DNA from 3 places in the Pseudomonas danubii genome. Region 2 is predicted to be linked to each of the others. Evidence: predicted binding sites of a transcription regulator. Region 2 holds the regulator's gene; each other region holds the start of a gene.
The links. The regulator sigma-54, encoded in region 2, starts transcription at its own class of promoters, with help from an activator protein. The targets are predictions, from matches to a motif close to ANTGGCATNNANNTTGCTNT.
Positions count from the first base shown of each region.

Region 1: a site for sigma-54 is predicted at 2,762-2,781, ahead of PFZ56_RS13925 (flagellar basal body rod protein FlgF). Genes of this name have one in related genera too.
Region 3: a site for sigma-54 is predicted at 2,040-2,059, ahead of flhA (flagellar biosynthesis protein FlhA). Genes of this name have one in related genera too.

Region 1 is NZ_CP116502.1:2,999,214-3,004,984, reverse strand. Features, by position in the region: gene PFZ56_RS13940 (flagellar basal body P-ring protein FlgI) at 1-374, opposite strand, end outside; gene flgH (flagellar basal body L-ring protein FlgH) at 390-1,085, opposite strand; gene flgG (flagellar basal-body rod protein FlgG) at 1,147-1,932, opposite strand; gene PFZ56_RS13925 (flagellar basal body rod protein FlgF) at 1,978-2,718, opposite strand; gene PFZ56_RS13920 (hypothetical protein) at 3,051-3,917, shown strand; gene PFZ56_RS13915 (TylF/MycF/NovP-related O-methyltransferase) at 3,914-4,636, shown strand; gene PFZ56_RS13910 (sigma-54-dependent transcriptional regulator) at 4,691-5,771, opposite strand, start outside.
Region 2 is NZ_CP116502.1:2,252,053-2,257,823, reverse strand. Features, by position in the region: gene PFZ56_RS10450 (HAD family hydrolase) at 1-160, shown strand, start outside; gene lptC (LPS export ABC transporter periplasmic protein LptC) at 170-742, shown strand; gene lptA (lipopolysaccharide transport periplasmic protein LptA) at 729-1,274, shown strand; gene lptB (LPS export ABC transporter ATP-binding protein) at 1,274-1,999, shown strand; gene PFZ56_RS10430 (RNA polymerase factor sigma-54) at 2,182-3,675, shown strand; gene hpf (ribosome hibernation-promoting factor, HPF/YfiA family) at 3,801-4,106, shown strand; gene ptsN (PTS IIA-like nitrogen regulatory protein PtsN) at 4,119-4,583, shown strand; gene rapZ (RNase adapter RapZ) at 4,586-5,443, shown strand; gene PFZ56_RS10410 (HPr family phosphocarrier protein) at 5,460-5,732, shown strand; gene PFZ56_RS10405 (ZIP family metal transporter) at 5,762-5,771, opposite strand, start outside.
Region 3 is NZ_CP116502.1:3,053,925-3,059,695, forward strand. Features, by position in the region: gene fliQ (flagellar biosynthesis protein FliQ) at 1-11, shown strand, start outside; gene fliR (flagellar biosynthetic protein FliR) at 16-798, shown strand; gene flhB (flagellar biosynthesis protein FlhB) at 802-1,977, shown strand; gene flhA (flagellar biosynthesis protein FlhA) at 2,260-4,389, shown strand; gene flhF (flagellar biosynthesis protein FlhF) at 4,401-5,723, shown strand.

The DNA of each region.
Region 1 (5,771 bases), 750 kb from region 2:
AAGGTGCCGCCACGCAGGCTCTTGGAGTTACCGATGGAGGAAACGGTGATATCCACCTGCTGACCCGGCTTGGCGAATGCCGGCAGATCGGCGCTGACCGACACCGCCGCGACGTTCTTCAACTGCACGTTGCCGGAGCCGGCCGGCACCTTGATGCCAAACTGCGACAGCATGTTGTTGAACGTCTGCAGAGTGAACGGGGTCTGGGTCGTCTGGTCGCCGGTGCCGTTAAGCCCGACCACCAGGCCGTAACCGATCAATTGGTTGGAACGCACGCCGGAAATACTGGCAATGTCCTTCAACCGCTCGGCCTGGACGCCAAGGGAAGTGGACAGCAACAACGCCGCCGCCATCAGGTGCTTGAAGTTGAACATGAGGCTTCTCATCACCTAGAAAGGGAACAGCGGACTGAGGAAGAAACGATCGAACCAGCCAGGCTGGTTAGCATCGGCAAACGAGCCGGTACCCGAATAGGTAATGCGGGCATCTGCCACCCGGGTCGAGGAGACGGTGTTGTCGGTAGCGATATCGTCTGCCCGTACCAGACCGGCAATGCGCACCAGTTCGTCGCCGGTGTTGAGCGTCATCCACTTCTCGCCGCGCACCGCGATGATGCCGTTGGGCAATACATCGGCCACGGTGACGGTGATCGAACCGGTCAGGCTGTTGCTCTGCGCGGCCTTACTGTCGCCCTTGGTGGCGCGATTACCGCTGTAGCCGGCATTCAACGTCAGGTCGCCATCGCTCAACGGGTTGTTGACATTGGGCACAGCGCCAAACAGCGAGGTCAGGCCGATGCTGTTGGAGCTGGTCTTGTTCAGGGCCGAGTTGGCGCCCTTGCTGGCACTGGTCCGCTCGTTCAGGGTGATGGTAATGATGTCACCCACCCGGAACGCCTTGCGGTCGCTGTACAGGTTCTGCTCAAAACCGGCCTGGTAGATCGAGCCGTTGTTGGACGCGGAAGGCAGCGGCGTGCGCGGCAACACCGGGGCGTAATAAGGGTCATTGGGCTTGGGCGGCGGAGCAACACAGCCCGCGAGCACGGCACTCCCACTCAGCGCTAGAACACACATAAACCGATTCATGACCCTTCCTCACGATGTTGCCGGTGCGCCACTTCAGACCCGTGGCGACCTCAAGACTTGATTACAGCTTCTGCGTAATGAACGAGAGCATCTGGTCCGCAGTGGAGATCACCTTGGAGTTCATCTCGTAGGCCCGCTGGGTGGTGATCATGTTGACCATCTCCTCAACGGTGCTGACGTTGGACGCTTCCAGGGTGTTCTGCAGCGTGGTGCCGAAGCCGTTAAGGCCTGGAGTACCAATTTGCGGCGCGCCACTGGCGGCGGTTTCCAGGAACAGGTTGTTGCCCTGGGACTGCAGGCCAGCCGGGTTGATGAAGTCGGCGGTTTGCAGGTTACCGATCACCTGGGAAGCCGGGTTGCCGGCGATGGTGATGGATACGGTGCCGTCCTGACCCACGGTGAAGGTCTGTGCGTCGTTGGGCACAACCACCGCAGGCTCCAGGGCAAAACCGCTGGCAGTGACGATCTGGCCATCGGAATTGAGGTGGAACGTACCGTCACGGGTATAGGCCGTGGTGCCGTCGGGCTGCAGGATCTGGAAGAAACCACGGCCATTGATGGCCAGGTCCAGAGGCTGCTCGGTGGTCTGCAGGCTGCCGGCAGTGAAGTTCTTCTGAGTCCCGACAATGCGCACACCGGTACCGACCTGCAGGCCGGTTGGCAGTTCGCTGTCCTGGGTCGACTGGGCACCGGGCTGGCGCTTGATCTGATACAGCAGGTCCTGGAACTCGGCGCGATCACGTTTGAAACCCGTGGTCGAGACGTTCGCCAGGTTGTTGGAAATAACACTCAGGTTGGTGTCCTGGGCGGACAGACCGGTTTTGGCAACCCATAGAGCCGGAAGCATTCGATTCTCCTCTCGCGCCTGTTTTACGGCGCTAGATACTGGTAATTAGCTGATCTGCAAGACCCGAGCCATGGCCTGGTCGTCTTCTTTGGCGCTGTTCATCATCTTGACGTGCAATTCGAACTGGCGGGACAAGGCCAGCACCGCGGTCATTTCTTCCACGGCATTGACGTTGCTCGACTCCAGGAACCCCGAGACCAACTGCACATTGGCATCGGCAGGCGCCGGCTGGCCGTCCTTGGTCTTGATCGACCCATCCAGGCCCTTGGTCAGGTTCTTGATATCCGGATTGACCAGCTTGATGCGATCGACCTCGGCCATGACCCGCGGACCTTCACCCATGGCACGAATGCTGATGGTGCCGTCCTGGCCGACTTCGATCTTCTGCTCTGGCGGCACGGCGATAGGACCGCCATTGCCCATGACCGGCATGCCATTGCCTGCACGCAGCACGCCCAGAGCGTCGACATTCAAACTGCCGGTACGCACATAGCTTTCGCTGCCATCGGGGCTCTGCACGGCGATCCAGCCCTTGCCGCTGACGGCCACGTCCAGGTCACGGCCGGTTTCCACCATGGAGCCGGGAGTAAAATCCGTTGCCGGCCGCTCCCCCATGGCAAAGGCCCGCGCCGGAAAACTGTCACCAAACACCGGCATCGCGCGCGCCTGCTCCAGGTCGCGCTGAAAACCGTTGGTGGAGATGTTCGCCAGATTGTTGGCATGAGCCTTTTGCGCCAGAGCATTCTGGCTGGCGCCGGTCATTGCCACATAAAGGTACTTGTCCACAATCGTTCCTCATCTGCCGGACGTTTGCCGCCCCACACTGTACTGAGCATGGCGTAAGCAATTTCTACACCAACTTTAACTTCCAACAGCGCTCCCCATGCAGGCCGGGGCTTTGCCGCGAGCAACGGGTTTTTCAGGGCGGAATGAGAGACGAAAAAACGGCGGACTTATGCCGCTAACGGCAAGTCTCGGTCGCACGCCCCGGGTTCGTTCCGCACTCGAGCTGGACACTTTGTGAACGGATCTTGCTAGGCACAGTGACTGGCTATCGCAACTTCAGTTTGCGCAGGGGTGGCCGACACCTAAGCCAGTGACTGCCAAGGAGAACCACTTTGAACCTGTACCTCAATCAGCTGCGCAAGACAGCTGACTTCAAGGAAGCCATCTATTCCGGGGATATCTTCCTGGACACTGACCTGGCCACCGCAAAAGAACTCTGCGGGTACGCCAAGGAAAGCATCACCGCGGCATTCGATGGCGAAACCAACCACCAGGCTCTGCACACGATGATGCCGGTAGAAGAGTTCGTCAGCCGGGTTACCCGACTCAAGGGCCAGTTCACCAACAGCCAGCGCGTCAAGGATCTGATCCTTGGCTTCATTCACGAGATCGGCATCGATCCTCGGGACTACATTTTCGACGTACCGCGCCTGCGGGTCGTGCCCAACTACGACTACCTGCACGCTGGCGTCAGCTACGCCTACAAGCCTCATCGCGACAGCTGGTACGGCAGCGTGGATTGCCAGATCAACACCTGGATGCCGGTCTACACCATCACCCCGGACCAGACCATGATGATCAACCCCAGCTACTTCGAGAAGCCGGTGGCCAACACCTCGAAGGACTGGAGCCTGAAGGACTGGATCAGCAACCAGCGACACAAGGCCAAGGACAACCTGACCGAAGAAGTACGGGTCCACCCGGTGCCCCTGGGGGAGATCGACGACAGCTCTGAACTGCGCATCGCCGGCAACTCAGGCGAGATGCTGGTGTTCTCCGGCTCGCACCTGCACGGCACTGTCCCCAACCGTACCGACCGCACCCGCTTCAGCGTGGACTTCCGCCTGATGCACCTCGAAGACCTGAAACACAACCGCGGAGCCCCCAACGTAGACAGCGCCTGCCCCGACGTCGGCTCCGGCTTCAAAGACTACTTCCACGCCCACGACTTCTCGAATTTCCAAGGATTCAAGCCATGACCAAACGTCGCCTTACCCCCGCCGAAGCCCAATACAACGAAACCCGCGCCGGCGTACTCAAGCGGGTCGACGCCGAGTACGTAGCCGACGCGCCCTTCGTCTTCGCCAACCGCATCAACGTCACCGCCGCGCTGTCGCGCATGGAGCTGTTCAAGAAGGTCATGGATGTGCCCGGGGCGATCATCGAGTGCGGCGTGTACAAGGGCAACTCGCTGATGCTCTACATGCACCTGTCGATGATCCTCGAGCCTTATGCCATCAACCGCTCCATCGTCGGCTTCGACACCTTCGAAGGCTTCACCAGCATCAACAAGGACGAGGACCCGGCCGACATCAACGAAAGCATGTTCTCCGACACCGACCAGTCGCTGATCCAGGACATGATCGATGCCAACGACCTGCTGCGTCCGGTGAACCGCATCCCGCGCTGCGAGCTGGTCAAGGGCGACATCTGCAAGACCGTGCCGGAATTCGTCAAGTCGCGTCCGGACCTGGTAGTGGCCATGCTGATCCTCGACACCGACCTGTACGAGCCCACCAAGGTCGCCCTGGAAACCTTCCTGCCGTACATGCCCAAGGGCGCTATCGTGGTTCTCGACGAAGTCGCCTACCGCAACTTCCCGGGCGAAACCAAGGCCCTGCGCGAAGTGTTCGACATGAACAAGATCGAACTCAAGCGCCTGCCTTTTGACTCCTGTGTCGGCTACTTCCATATCTGAAGACAGCCAGCCCCGAGCCAAACGAAAAGCCCCGCTTCATAAGCGGGGCTTTTTTCATTCCGGCGACTCCTTGCCGACCTCGTACTGGCGCAACTTGTTGGCGATGGTGGTATGGGAAACCCCCAGGCGCTTGCCCAGTTGCCGACTGCTGGGATGCTCGGCATAGAGACTTTCCAGCACCGCCTTTTCAAAGCGACCGACAATCTGCTCAAGGCCGCCTTCCAGGGAAAAGTCCCCCAGGGGCTGGCGCGCGCCATAGTCCGGCAGACGGATATGCTCGGCCTTGACCATGCCGCCATCACACAGCGAGACCGCCTGGAACAGCACGTTCTCCAACTGCCGGACATTGCCCGGCCAGTGATAGTGACTGAGGCGCTCCATGGCCGCCGGAGCCAACCGTGGCAGCGGACAGCCGATCTGGCGACTGGCCTGATCGAGGAAGTGCTCCACCAGGGGCGTCAAACCATCGAGGCATTCGCGCAGCGGCGGAATATGCAGGGACAGCACGTTGAGTCGGTGGTACAGGTCCTGGCGAAACTCGCCCCGGGCACAGAGTTCGGACAGATCCACCTGAGTCGCACAGATCACCCGCACATCCAGGTACACCTCCTCGTCACTGCCGACACGACGGAAGCAGCCATCCTGGAGGAAACGCAGCAACTTGACCTGCAGGCGCGGGCTCATTTCCCCCACACCATCGAGAAACAGCGTGCCGCCGGCCGTCAGCTCCAGCAGCCCGAGCTTGCCCTCGGCCCGAGCCCCTTCGAAGGCCCCGGGGCCATAGCCGAACAGCTCGGTCTCGGCCATGGATTCCGGCAGCCCGGCGCAGTTCAGAGCCATCAGCGGCGACTGGCCCCGAGGGCTGGCCAGGTGGCAGGCGCGGGCCAGCAACTCCTTGCCGGTGCCGGTCTCGCCTTCAATCAACAGAGGCGCATCCAGGGGCGCCATGCGCCGGGCTTCCCGCACCACCGCTGCCATGACTTTCGAGCTCTGGAAAATACTGTCAAAGCCCCGCAGCTCCTGCTTGCGCACATTGTAGATACGCTCACCAACCCGATCCGCCCGATGCAGGGTCAATACCGCACCGGCCATAGCCTCGCTGTCATCGTGCTCGGATTGCAGCGGGGCGATGTCC
Region 2 (5,771 bases):
CGGCCTGGGCATGGCGGTGGCCAACGCAGCCGGCTTTGTCCGCGAACACGCCCATGGCATCACTGTAGCCCGCGGTGGCGAAGGCGCTGCCCGGGAGTTCTGCGAGCTGATCCTGCAAGCCCAGGACCGCCTTGAAGCAGCCAACGCCGCTTATTTATAGAGCCCTCCCATGCTGAGTAAAAAGATTCGCAACATCCTGATATTCGGGATCATCGCCCTGCTGTTCGCGGCGGTCGGTTACTGGAACATCAGCCCTGAGCGCTTCCTCGACAAGCCGGTAGTGCAGGTCGACGACAACGCCATCGACTATTACGTGATCAACGCTCGCAGCGTGCAGTACCTTCCTGACGGCAAGCTGCAGTACGAAATGACCTCGGACAAAGTGGAGCACGTCAAGGCCAGCGAAGTGACGCTGCTGACCAAGCCGGACCTGCAGATGTACCGCGGCACCACTTTCCCCTGGCACGTCCAGAGCGAGCGCGGCGAAGTCAATCCGGACGGCACCGAGGTCGAGCTGATCGATTCGGTACGGGTTTCCCGCACTGATGAGCGCAACCGCAACCTGCTGATCACCACCAGCCGCATGACAGTATTCCCGCAGAAGCAATATGCGCAGACCGAGCAAGCCGTTAGAATCGACGGCGCCGGCGGCGTGACTACGGCCAAGGGAATGAAAGCGTATTTGAAAGACGGCAGGATGAACCTGCTATCGAACGTAAGAGGACAGTATGAGGCTCGTTAAAACCCTCCCTATTTTGCTCAGTCTGGGCGCAGCACTGGGAAGCGTGAGCGCCTGGGCTCTGCCGAACGATAGCCAACAGCCAATCCGCATCCAGGCCGACGACGCCCAGTTGGACGATAAGAACGGCGTAGCCACCTACAAGGGCGATGTGATCATCACCCAGGGTTCGATGAAGATCACTGGCAACACCGTGACCATCACCCGAGCCCAGAGCGGCGAAATCGACGTAGTGACGTCGGTGGGCAACCTCGCCTACTTCGAGCAGCTGCAGAAGCAGACCGACCCGAAACCGGTTCAGGCCTACGCCGTGACCATCCAGTACCACGCTCAGCAGAATCGCATCGTGCTGATCGACAAAGCCAAGGTCATCAACGACGGCAACACCACCGAAGGCGAGAAGATCGTCTACGACACCGTCAAGCAAGTGGCTAACGCCGGTCGCGCCAATGGCAGCTCGGTCACCGCGCCACGTCCGCGGATCGACATGGTCATCCAGCCGAAAAAGAAAACCGACGAGCAAAAGGCCCAGTAATGGCAACTCTGAAAGCTCAGCACCTGGCCAAGAGCTACAAGAGCCGTCAGGTCGTGCGTGATGTCAGCCTGTCCATCGACAGCGGCCAGATCGTCGGCCTGCTCGGCCCCAACGGCGCCGGCAAGACCACCTGTTTCTACATGATCGTCGGCCTGGTCCAGGCCGACCAGGGCCGCGTCCTGATCGACGACCTGGATGTCAGCCACCAACCGATGCACGGTCGCGCCCGCGCCGGCATCGGCTACCTGCCACAGGAAGCCTCGATCTTCCGCAAGCTGTCGGTGGCCGACAACATCATGGCCATCCTCGAGACCCGCAAGGAACTCGACAAGGCCGGCCGTCGCCAGGAACTGGAAAGCCTGCTGCAGGAGTTCCACATCAACCATATCCGCGACAACCTCGGCATGAGCCTGTCCGGTGGTGAGCGCCGTCGCGTGGAAATCGCCCGCGCCCTGGCCACCGCGCCCAAGTTCATCCTGCTGGACGAACCCTTCGCCGGCGTGGACCCGATCTCGGTCGGCGATATCAAGCAGATCATCCACCACCTGAAGGCCAAGGGCATCGGGGTGCTGATCACCGACCACAATGTCCGCGAAACCCTGGACATCTGTGAAACCGCCTATATCGTCAATGACGGGCAACTGATTGCCGAAGGCGACTCCGAGACCATCCTGGCCAACGAATTGGTCAAGGAAGTCTACCTGGGCCATGAGTTCCGCCTGTAAAGGCTGAGGTGTCGGGCTAGATGCCAGAGCGCCAGGAACAATAAATCCCTACTGATTTTATTGTTACAGCGCTCTAGGCAAACACTTCAGTTTCAGGCATATAATTTGCTTATGTTTGGCGCTCCGGCGCCCTGTAGTGGATGGCGCATGTGCGCCGGCAAATAAGGTGTTAAGCCCCTGCCATGAAACCATCGCTAGTCCTGAGAATGGGCCAGCAGCTGACGATGACACCGCAGCTGCAACAGGCCATCCGCCTGCTCCAATTGTCGACCCTGGACCTGCAACAGGAAATCCAGGAGGCCCTGGAGTCCAACCCGATGCTCGAACGCCAGGAAGATGGCGAAGACTTCGACAACAGCGACCCCTTGGCCGACAACACCGAGTCCAAACCCAACACCGAGATTCAGGAACCCTCCTACCAGGAAACCGCCCCCACGGTGGATAACCTCGAGGAAGGCGAATGGAACGAACGCATCCCCAACGAGCTACCGGTGGACACCGCGTGGGAAGACGTCTACCAGACCAGCGCCAGCAGCCTGCCCAGCAGTGATGATGATGAATGGGACTTCACCACTCGCACATCGGCCGGCGAGAGCCTGCAAAGCCACCTGCTCTGGCAACTGAACCTGGCGCCAATGTCGGATACCGACCGCCTGATCGCCGTGACCCTGATCGATTGCATCAACAATCAGGGTTACCTGGACGAAACCCTTGAAGAGATTCTCGAGGCCTTCGATCCGGAGTTGGACATCGAGCTGGACGAGATCGAAGCCGTCCTGCACCGCATCCAGCAATTCGAGCCAGCCGGCATCGGCGCCCGCAACCTGGGTGAATGCCTGCTGCTGCAACTGCGCCAACTGCCAGCGAAAACTCCCTGGCTGAGCGAAGCCCAGCGCCTGGTCAGTGACTACATCGACCTCCTGGGCAGTCGCGACTACAGCCAGCTGATGCGCCGCATGAAGCTCAAGGAAGACGAGCTGCGCCAGGTCATCGAACTGGTGCAAAGCCTCAACCCGCGCCCGGGCTCACAGATCGAATCCAGCGAAGCCGAATACGTGGTCCCGGACGTCATCGTGCGCAAGGACAACGAGCGCTGGCTGGTGGAGCTGAATCAGGAGTCCGTGCCACGCCTGCGGGTCAACGCACAGTACGCCGGCTTTGTTCGCCGCGCCGACACCAGTGCCGACAACACCTTCATGCGCAATCAGTTGCAGGAAGCTCGCTGGTTCATCAAGAGCCTGCAGAGCCGCAACGAAACCCTGATGAAAGTCGCCACTCAGATCGTCGAGCACCAACGAGGCTTCCTGGAGTACGGCGACGAAGCCATGAAACCTCTGGTTCTGCATGACATCGCTGAAGCTGTGGGCATGCACGAATCGACCATTTCCCGTGTAACCACGCAAAAATTCATGCATACCCCCCGGGGCATATATGAACTGAAATACTTTTTCTCCAGCCACGTCAGCACCTCCGAAGGCGGCGAATGCTCGTCCACGGCGATCCGCGCGATCATCAAAAAACTGGTGGCTGCGGAAAATCAGAAAAAGCCGTTGAGTGACAGCAAGATCGCTGGTTTACTGGAGGCACAAGGCATTCAGGTAGCCCGTCGTACCGTCGCCAAGTACCGCGAATCCCTTGGGATCGCGCCTTCCAGCGAACGGAAGCGGTTGATGTAGCCGCAGGGCTGGCCACAGCGTTTCAGAGTGTGTTTGAAACAGGCCGAAAGTCGGTTTCAAACGCGGTCTAGGTGGCAGGCAACCCAGCCTGTCGCGTTATGCACTGGCAACGAAGGAGAAGCTGTATGCAAGTCAACATCAGTGGACACCAACTCGAAGTGACTGAACCTCTGCGCGCTTACATCGGCGAGAAACTCGACCGGCTGGAGCGGCACTTCGACAAGATTACCAATGTGCAGGTCACCATGGCTGTCGAGAAGCTGAAGCAGAAAATCGAAGCCACCCTGCACATCCACGGTGGGGAGGTCGTCGCCAATGCAGAACATGACGATATGTATGCCGCAATCGACCTGCTCACGGACAAGCTTGACCGCCAACTGAAAAAGCATAAGGAAAAGCAACTCCACCTTCTCCAAGGCACGGGTCGCTAACACTCCCCTCTCATGATCCGACTTGAAAGCATCCTGACCCCCGGCCGTTCCCTGGTGAACGTGCCGGGCGGCAGTAAAAAACGCGCCCTCGAACAAATTGCCAACCTGATCAGCCGCGAAGTGCCTGATCTGGAGATGCAGGATGTCTTCGAGAGCCTGATCGCCCGTGAAAAACTCGGTTCCACCGGTTTTGGCAACGGCATCGCCATTCCCCACTGCCGCCTCAAAGGCTGTGAGTCGCCTATCAGTGCATTGATGCACCTGGACGCTCCGATCGATTTCGACGCCATCGACGGTGCACCCGTGGATCTGCTGTTCGTCCTCCTGGTTCCGGAAGCCGCTACCGACGCACACCTGGAACTGCTCCGGCAGATCGCCAGCATGCTCGATCGCAAGGAAGTCCGTGACCGGCTGCGCAGTGCCACCAGCAATGAAGCCTTGTATCAGGTTGTCCTGGACGAGCAAAACGGTCAGTAACCATGCGCTTGATCATTGTCAGCGGCCGCTCCGGCTCAGGTAAAAGCACCGCCCTCGATGTTCTTGAGGACCACGGCTACTACTGCATCGACAACCTTCCCGCCGGCTTGCTGCCCGAGCTGGCCGAGCGCGCGTTGATTCACACGGAACTGGCACAACCTCTGGTAGCGGTTTCCATCGACGCCCGAAACCTGCCCAGCCATCTGTCGCGCTTCCCCGAGTTGCTGGAAGAAGTGCGCAGCCGGCATATCCAGTGCGACGTGCTCTATCTGGACGCCGATGAGGAAACCCTGCTCAAGCGTTTCTCGGAAACCCGGCGGCGCCACCCGCTGAGCAGTGCCAATCGCTCGCTGGCTGAAGCCATCCACGATGAGACTCAACTGCTGGGGCCGATCGTCGATCTGGCCGACCTCAAGGTCAACACCACCAATCTGAACCTCTACCAGTTGCGGGACACCATCAAGCTGCGCCTGCTGAACCAACCCGAACCCGGGACCGCGTTCCTGGTGGAGTCTTTCGGTTTCAAGCGCGGCATGCCGGTGGACGCCGACCTGGTGTTTGACGTGCGCTGCCTGCCCAATCCGTACTGGAAGCCCGAACTGCGCGCCCAATCCGGTCTGGACGCTCCCGTGGCCGAATACCTGGCCGCACAGCCCGATGTCGAAGAAATGTTCCAGGACATCGAAAGCTATCTGCTCAAGTGGCTGCCACGCTTCGCTGCCAGCAACCGCGCCTACGTGACCATTGCCATTGGCTGCACCGGCGGACATCACCGCTCCGTGTACCTGACCGAGCGCCTGGGCAAGGTGTTGCAAAAAACCCTGAAGAACGTCCAGGTTCGCCACCGCGACCTTAGCTGAAAGGATCTACCCCGCGATGCCAGCTCTGGAAATCGAGATCATCAACAAACTGGGTTTGCACGCCCGCGCCTCAGCCAAATTCGTCGGTGTAGCGGGACAGTTCCCCTGCCAGATCCGCGCCGGCAGGAGCCCGGAGTCAATGGTGGACGGCAAAAGCATCATGGCCATGATGATGCTCGCCGCAGGCAAGGGCACCAAGATCCATCTGAAGACCGAAGGCGAGCAAGAACAGGAAGCGCTGAATGCGCTGGTGGCATTGATCAACAACTACTTCGACGAGGGCGAGTAAGCCCCTGCGGGCCACTCGCCAAACGGCCCTCAGGCGAGC
Region 3 (5,771 bases), 800 kb from region 2:
TGATCGGCTGAGCCGATGTCCCTGTTGGCGCTGACCGACACTCAGATCAGTACCTGGGTGGCGAGCTTCATGTTGCCGTTGTTCCGGGTCACCTCGCTGCTGATGGTGATGCCGATATTCGGTACCACTCTGGTGCCGCGTCGCGTGCGTTTGTATTTCGCCCTGGCGATTACCGTGGTCATAGTCCCGGGCCTGCCGCCCATGCCCGAAGTGCGTGCCTTGGATCTCAGCGGCCTGCTGCTGATTGCCGAGCAGATTCTGATCGGTGCGGTGCTGGGGTTTTCCCTGCAGCTGTTCTTCCAGTCCTTTGTGATCGCCGGGCAGATCGTGGCGATCCAGATGGGCATGGGCTTCGCTTCCATGGTCGACCCTACCAACGGCGTCTCGGTGGCGGTGATCGGGCAGTTTTTCACCATGCTGGTGACCCTGCTGTTCCTGGCCATGAACGGCCATCTGGTGGTCTTTGAAGTCCTTACCGAAAGCTTCACCACCCTGCCAGTGGGCGGTGGCCTGATGGTCAACCACTACTGGGAGCTGGCGGGCAAGCTCGGTTGGGTCATGGGGGCTGCGCTGTTGCTGGTACTGCCGGCGATCACCGCGCTGCTGGTGGTCAACATCGCCTTTGGCGTGATGACCCGAGCCGCCCCGCAATTGAATATCTTCTCCATCGGCTTTCCCCTGACGCTGGTGCTCGGCATGGGCATTGTCTGGGTCAGCCTGGCTGACATTCTCAATCAGTATCAACCGCTGGCCTCCGAGGCCTTGCAGTTTTTACGCGAACTGGCAAAGGCGCGTTGAGCCATGGCAGAAAGCGAGAGCGGTCAGGACAAGACAGAAGACCCCACGGAGAAACGCAAGAAGGACTCCCGGGAAAAGGGTGAAATTGCCCGTTCCAAGGAGCTCAATACCCTGGCCGTCATGTTGGCAGGGGCGGGCGGCCTGCTGGTGTATGGCGGTGGTCTGGCCCAGGACCTGCTGGAAATCATGCGTCTGAATTTCTCCTTGCCCCGGGAGGTGCTGCTCAGCCCGGGAGCCATGGGGCAGTACCTGCTGCACTCGGGCAAGATCGCCATCCTGGCGGTGCAGCCGGTGCTGCTGACCTTGCTGCTGGCGGCCATCATCGGGCCGATTTCCCTCGGGGGCTGGTTGTTCGCGGGCAAGAGTCTGGCGCCCAAGTTCAGTCGGATGAATCCGGCTAGTGGTCTTAAGCGGATGTTTTCCACCAATGCGTTGATCGAGCTGCTCAAGGCCCTGGCCAAATTCGGCCTGGTGCTGTTCGTGGCGCTTTCGGTGCTGTCGGCGGACATTGATGATCTGCTGCGCATTGCCCACGAACCGCTTGAACTGGCGATCATCCACAGCGTCCAGGTGGTGGGCTGGAGCACGTTGTGGATGGCGTGCGGGCTGATCCTGATCGCGGCGGTGGATGTGCCGGTGCAGATTTACCAGGCCCATAAGAAGTTGTTGATGACCAAGCAGGAGGTGCGTGACGAGCACAAGGACCAGGAAGGTCGTCCTGAGGTCAAGCAGCGGATTCGCCAGACCCAGCGCGAGATGTCTCAGCGGCGGATGATGGCGGCAATCCCCGAGGCTGACGTGGTGATCACCAACCCGACTCACTACGCCGTTGCCCTCAAGTATGACGCCGAGAAGGGTGGGGCTCCGGTGTTGCTGGCCAAGGGCAGTGATTTCTTGGCCCTGAAAATCCGCGAGATTGCCGTGGCCCATGAAGTGATGCTGCTGGAGTCGCCGGCTTTGGCGCGTTCCATCTATTACTCCACTGAGCTTGAAGAAGAAATCCCTGCGGGCCTGTACCTGGCGGTGGCCCAGGTCCTGGCCTACGTCTATCAGATCCGCCAGCACCGCGCGGGCAAGGGCAAGCGTCCGGACCCGCTCAAGGACTTGCCGATTCCGGCGGATCTGCGGCGCGACACTGGCGGCAAGCAATCCTCGGGCGGCCCCATCGAGCCTGTGTAGCTGCAGGCATGCAGGGCCTGGCTTGCCAACGAGTGCGTCCTGCTTTCGTCAGAAAAATGGCTAATGGCCATTATTTCGCCTTGTAACCTTGTTTCTTGCAGCTGACCCAGGGCGCTTCGCTAGCCGACAATGGTGGTCCCGCGATCTTGTTCGCCGGTAGCCCGGTTCTTCCTGGTCAAGGATGGGATTGCGCCGCTTTGGCAAAGTTGGAAGGCTTCTTGCAGTAGCAGCCCCGAGCCGCTTCAGGCGTCAAAAGTTTGCTTTACGGAACGGGGTAAATCGGTGGATCGCTCTCAGTTAATCAACACGGCTCGCAGTAACCTGGTTGACCTCGGTCGAGGCAACCTGGGTGTACCTGTGCTGCTGTTGGTCATGCTGGCCATGATGATGCTGCCAGTGCCGGCGTTCCTGCTGGATGTGTTCTTCACCTTCAACATTGCCCTGTCGATCGTAGTCCTGCTGGTCTGTGTGTACGCCCTGCGACCACTGGATTTCGCGGTGTTCCCCACCATTCTGCTGGTAGCCACCTTGCTGCGGTTGGCACTCAACGTGGCCTCGACCCGGGTGGTGATGCTCCACGGTCAGGAAGGCCATGCCGCCGCCGGTAAGGTGATCCAGGCCTTCGGTGAGGTGGTGATCGGCGGTAACTATGTCGTGGGTATCGTGGTCTTCGCGATCCTCATGATCATCAACTTCGTGGTGGTGACCAAGGGTGCCGGACGGATCTCCGAGGTGAGCGCGCGCTTCACCCTGGATGCCATGCCCGGCAAACAGATGGCCATCGACGCTGACCTCAACGCCGGCCTGATCGATCAGAATCAGGCCAAGCTGCGCCGTCTGGAAGTGGCCCAGGAGGCCGAGTTCTACGGCTCCATGGACGGTGCCAGCAAATTCGTTCGCGGCGACGCCATCGCCGGCCTGCTGATCCTCTTCATCAACCTGATCGGCGGCATGGCGGTCGGTATCTTCCAGCACAACATGACCTTTGCCGACGCCGGCAAGGTCTATGCCTTGCTGACCATCGGTGACGGTTTGGTGGCGCAGTTGCCATCGCTGCTGCTGTCCACCGCGGCCGCCATCATGGTGACTCGTGCTTCGGGTTCCGAAGACATGGGCAAGCAGATCAACCGGCAGATGTTCGCTTCGCCCAAGGCGCTGGCAGTGGCTGCGGGCCTGATGGCGGTGATGGGGCTGGTGCCGGGCATGCCGCACTTCTCCTTCCTCAGCCTGGCGGCAGTGGCCGGTGGTGCGGCTTATCTGCTCTGGAGAAAGCAGAACCTGGTCAAGGTCAAGGCTCAGGAAGAAGTCCAGCGTCAGCAAGACTTGCTGCCTTCTCCGGCTCGGGCCATGGAGACCAAGGAGCTGGGTTGGGACGATGTGACTCCGATCGACATGATCGGCCTGGAAGTTGGCTACCGCCTGATTCCTTTGGTGGATCGCAACCAGGGCGGGCAACTGCTGGCGCGGATCAAGGGTGTGCGCAAGAAGCTGTCCCAGGACCTGGGCTTCCTTATGCCCACTGTGCATATCCGTGACAACCTGGACCTGGCCCCCAGTGCCTATCGCCTGACCCTGATGGGGGTGATCCTGGCGGAGGCCGAGATCTATCCGGATCGCGAACTGGCGATCAACCCCGGGCAGGTCTACGGCACCCTCAACGGTATCTCGGCCCGTGACCCGGCCTTTGGCCTGGAGGCGGTGTGGATCGAAATCAGCCAGCGGCCTCAGGCGCAGTCCCTGGGCTACACCGTAGTGGACGCCAGTACCGTGGTCGCCACCCACTTGAACCAGATTCTGTACAAGCACTCCAGCGAGCTGATTGGTCACGAGGAGGTGCAGCAGCTGCTGCAAGTGCTGGCCAAGAGTTCGCCGAAGCTGGCCGAGGAGTTGGTGCCGGGTGTGCTGTCGTTGTCGCAGTTGCTCAAGGTGTTGCAGGCGCTGCTGGCCGAACAGGTGCCGGTACGGGACATCCGCAGCATTGCCGAGGCGATCGCCAACAATGCCGCCAAGAGTCAAGATACTGCCGCTTTGGTTGCCGCGGTTCGGGTCGGCTTGTCTCGCGCCATCGTCCAAAGCATTGTAGGTACTGAGTCTGAGCTGCCTGTGATTACCTTGGAGCCAAGGTTGGAACAAATTTTGCTCAGCAGTTTGCAGAAGGCAGGACAAGGCCAGGAAGAAGGCGTTCTGCTGGAGCCAAGCATGGCTGAAAAGCTGCAACGTTCGCTGATCGAAGCGGCGCAGCGTCAAGAGATGCAAGGTCAACCGGTGATTCTGTTGGTAGCGGGTCCGGTCCGCGCCATGCTCTCGCGGTTCGGGCGTCTCGCCGTTCCCGGGTTGCATGTGCTGGCGTACCAGGAAATTCCCGACAACAAGCAAGTGACCATCGTTGCGACAGTAGGGCCCAACGGCTGAGGTAGTGGGTTATGCAAGTTAAGCGTTTTTTCGCCGCCGATATGCGTCAGGCCATGAAACTGGTTCGTGATGAGTTGGGCGCTGAAGCCGCCATTATCGGCAACCGGCGGATTGCCGGGGGCGTCGAGTTGACGGCTGCCCTGGATTACAAGTTGTCAGCCTTGTCGCCGCGGGTTCCGAACATGGAACTTGAAGACGAGTTGCGCAAGACCCAGTCGCGTATCGTCACCGCCCAGGCCGAACTGAGCCTGCGGGGCGAGGGCGACAGTGCCTCGATCACCAATCGCCAGTTGTTCGCCGGTCTGCCGTTGACTGCCGCCGAGCCGCTGATCGAGCCGACCCTGACCGAACGTCCGCGTCCGGCCCCGGCTCCTGTTGCTCCGGCGCCCGATAACCGGGCCTTGGACTCCATGCGTTTCGAACTCAACGGTCTGCGTGAGCTGCTGGAAGTGCAGTTGGGCTCCCTGGCCTGGAGCCAGTTGCAGGGCAGCCGCCCGGAGCAGGCCAACCTCTGGCGTCGCCTGCAGCGCATCGGCCTGTCCGGCCCGCTGGCGCGCGACCTGCTGGCACTGATCAGCGAAATCGACGAGCCCCGCCAGGCCTGGCGCATGTTGCTGGCGCACCTGGCGCGGATGATCCAGACCCCGGAAGTCGAGCCACTCGAAGAAGGGGGGGTGATTGCCATGGTCGGTCCTGCCGGCATGGGCAAGACCACCACCCTGGCCAAGCTGGCAGCGCGCTATGTACTCAAGTACGGCGCACAGAACATTGCCCTGGTGAGCATGGACAGCTTCCGTATTGGCGCCCAGGAGCAGCTCAAGACCCTGGGGCGCATCCTTAATGTGTCGGTGACCCATGTCGATCCTGGTCAGTCCCTGGCTCAAGCCCTGGACCCGCTGCTGCGCAAGCGCGTGGTGTTGATCGACACCGCCGGCCTGCAAGCCAGCGACCCGGCGTTGCGCATGCAACTGGAAAGCCTGGCCGGTCGTGGGATTCGGGCGAAGAATTACCTGGTGCTGGCCACCACCAGCCAGAAGCAGGTGCTGACGGCTGCCTACCACAGCTACAAGCGCTGCGGTCTGGCCGGTTGCATCCTCACGAAACTGGATGAAACAGCTAGTCTTGGCGAGGTCTTGAGCCTGGCCATCAGTCACGAATTGCCAGTGGCCTATCTCACCGATGGCCCACGGATTCCCGACGATTTGCATCTGCCTCGCCGTCACCAGTTGGTGAGTCGTGCTGTCAGTGTGCAGATGCAGGAAGAACCCAGCGAAGAAGCCATGGCCGACATGTTCGCTGACCTCTATCACAGCCCGACCAAGCGGGTCGGCTGAGGTAGACATGAATAGATTGCAGTGTATCTACATCGATGGTCTGCCATG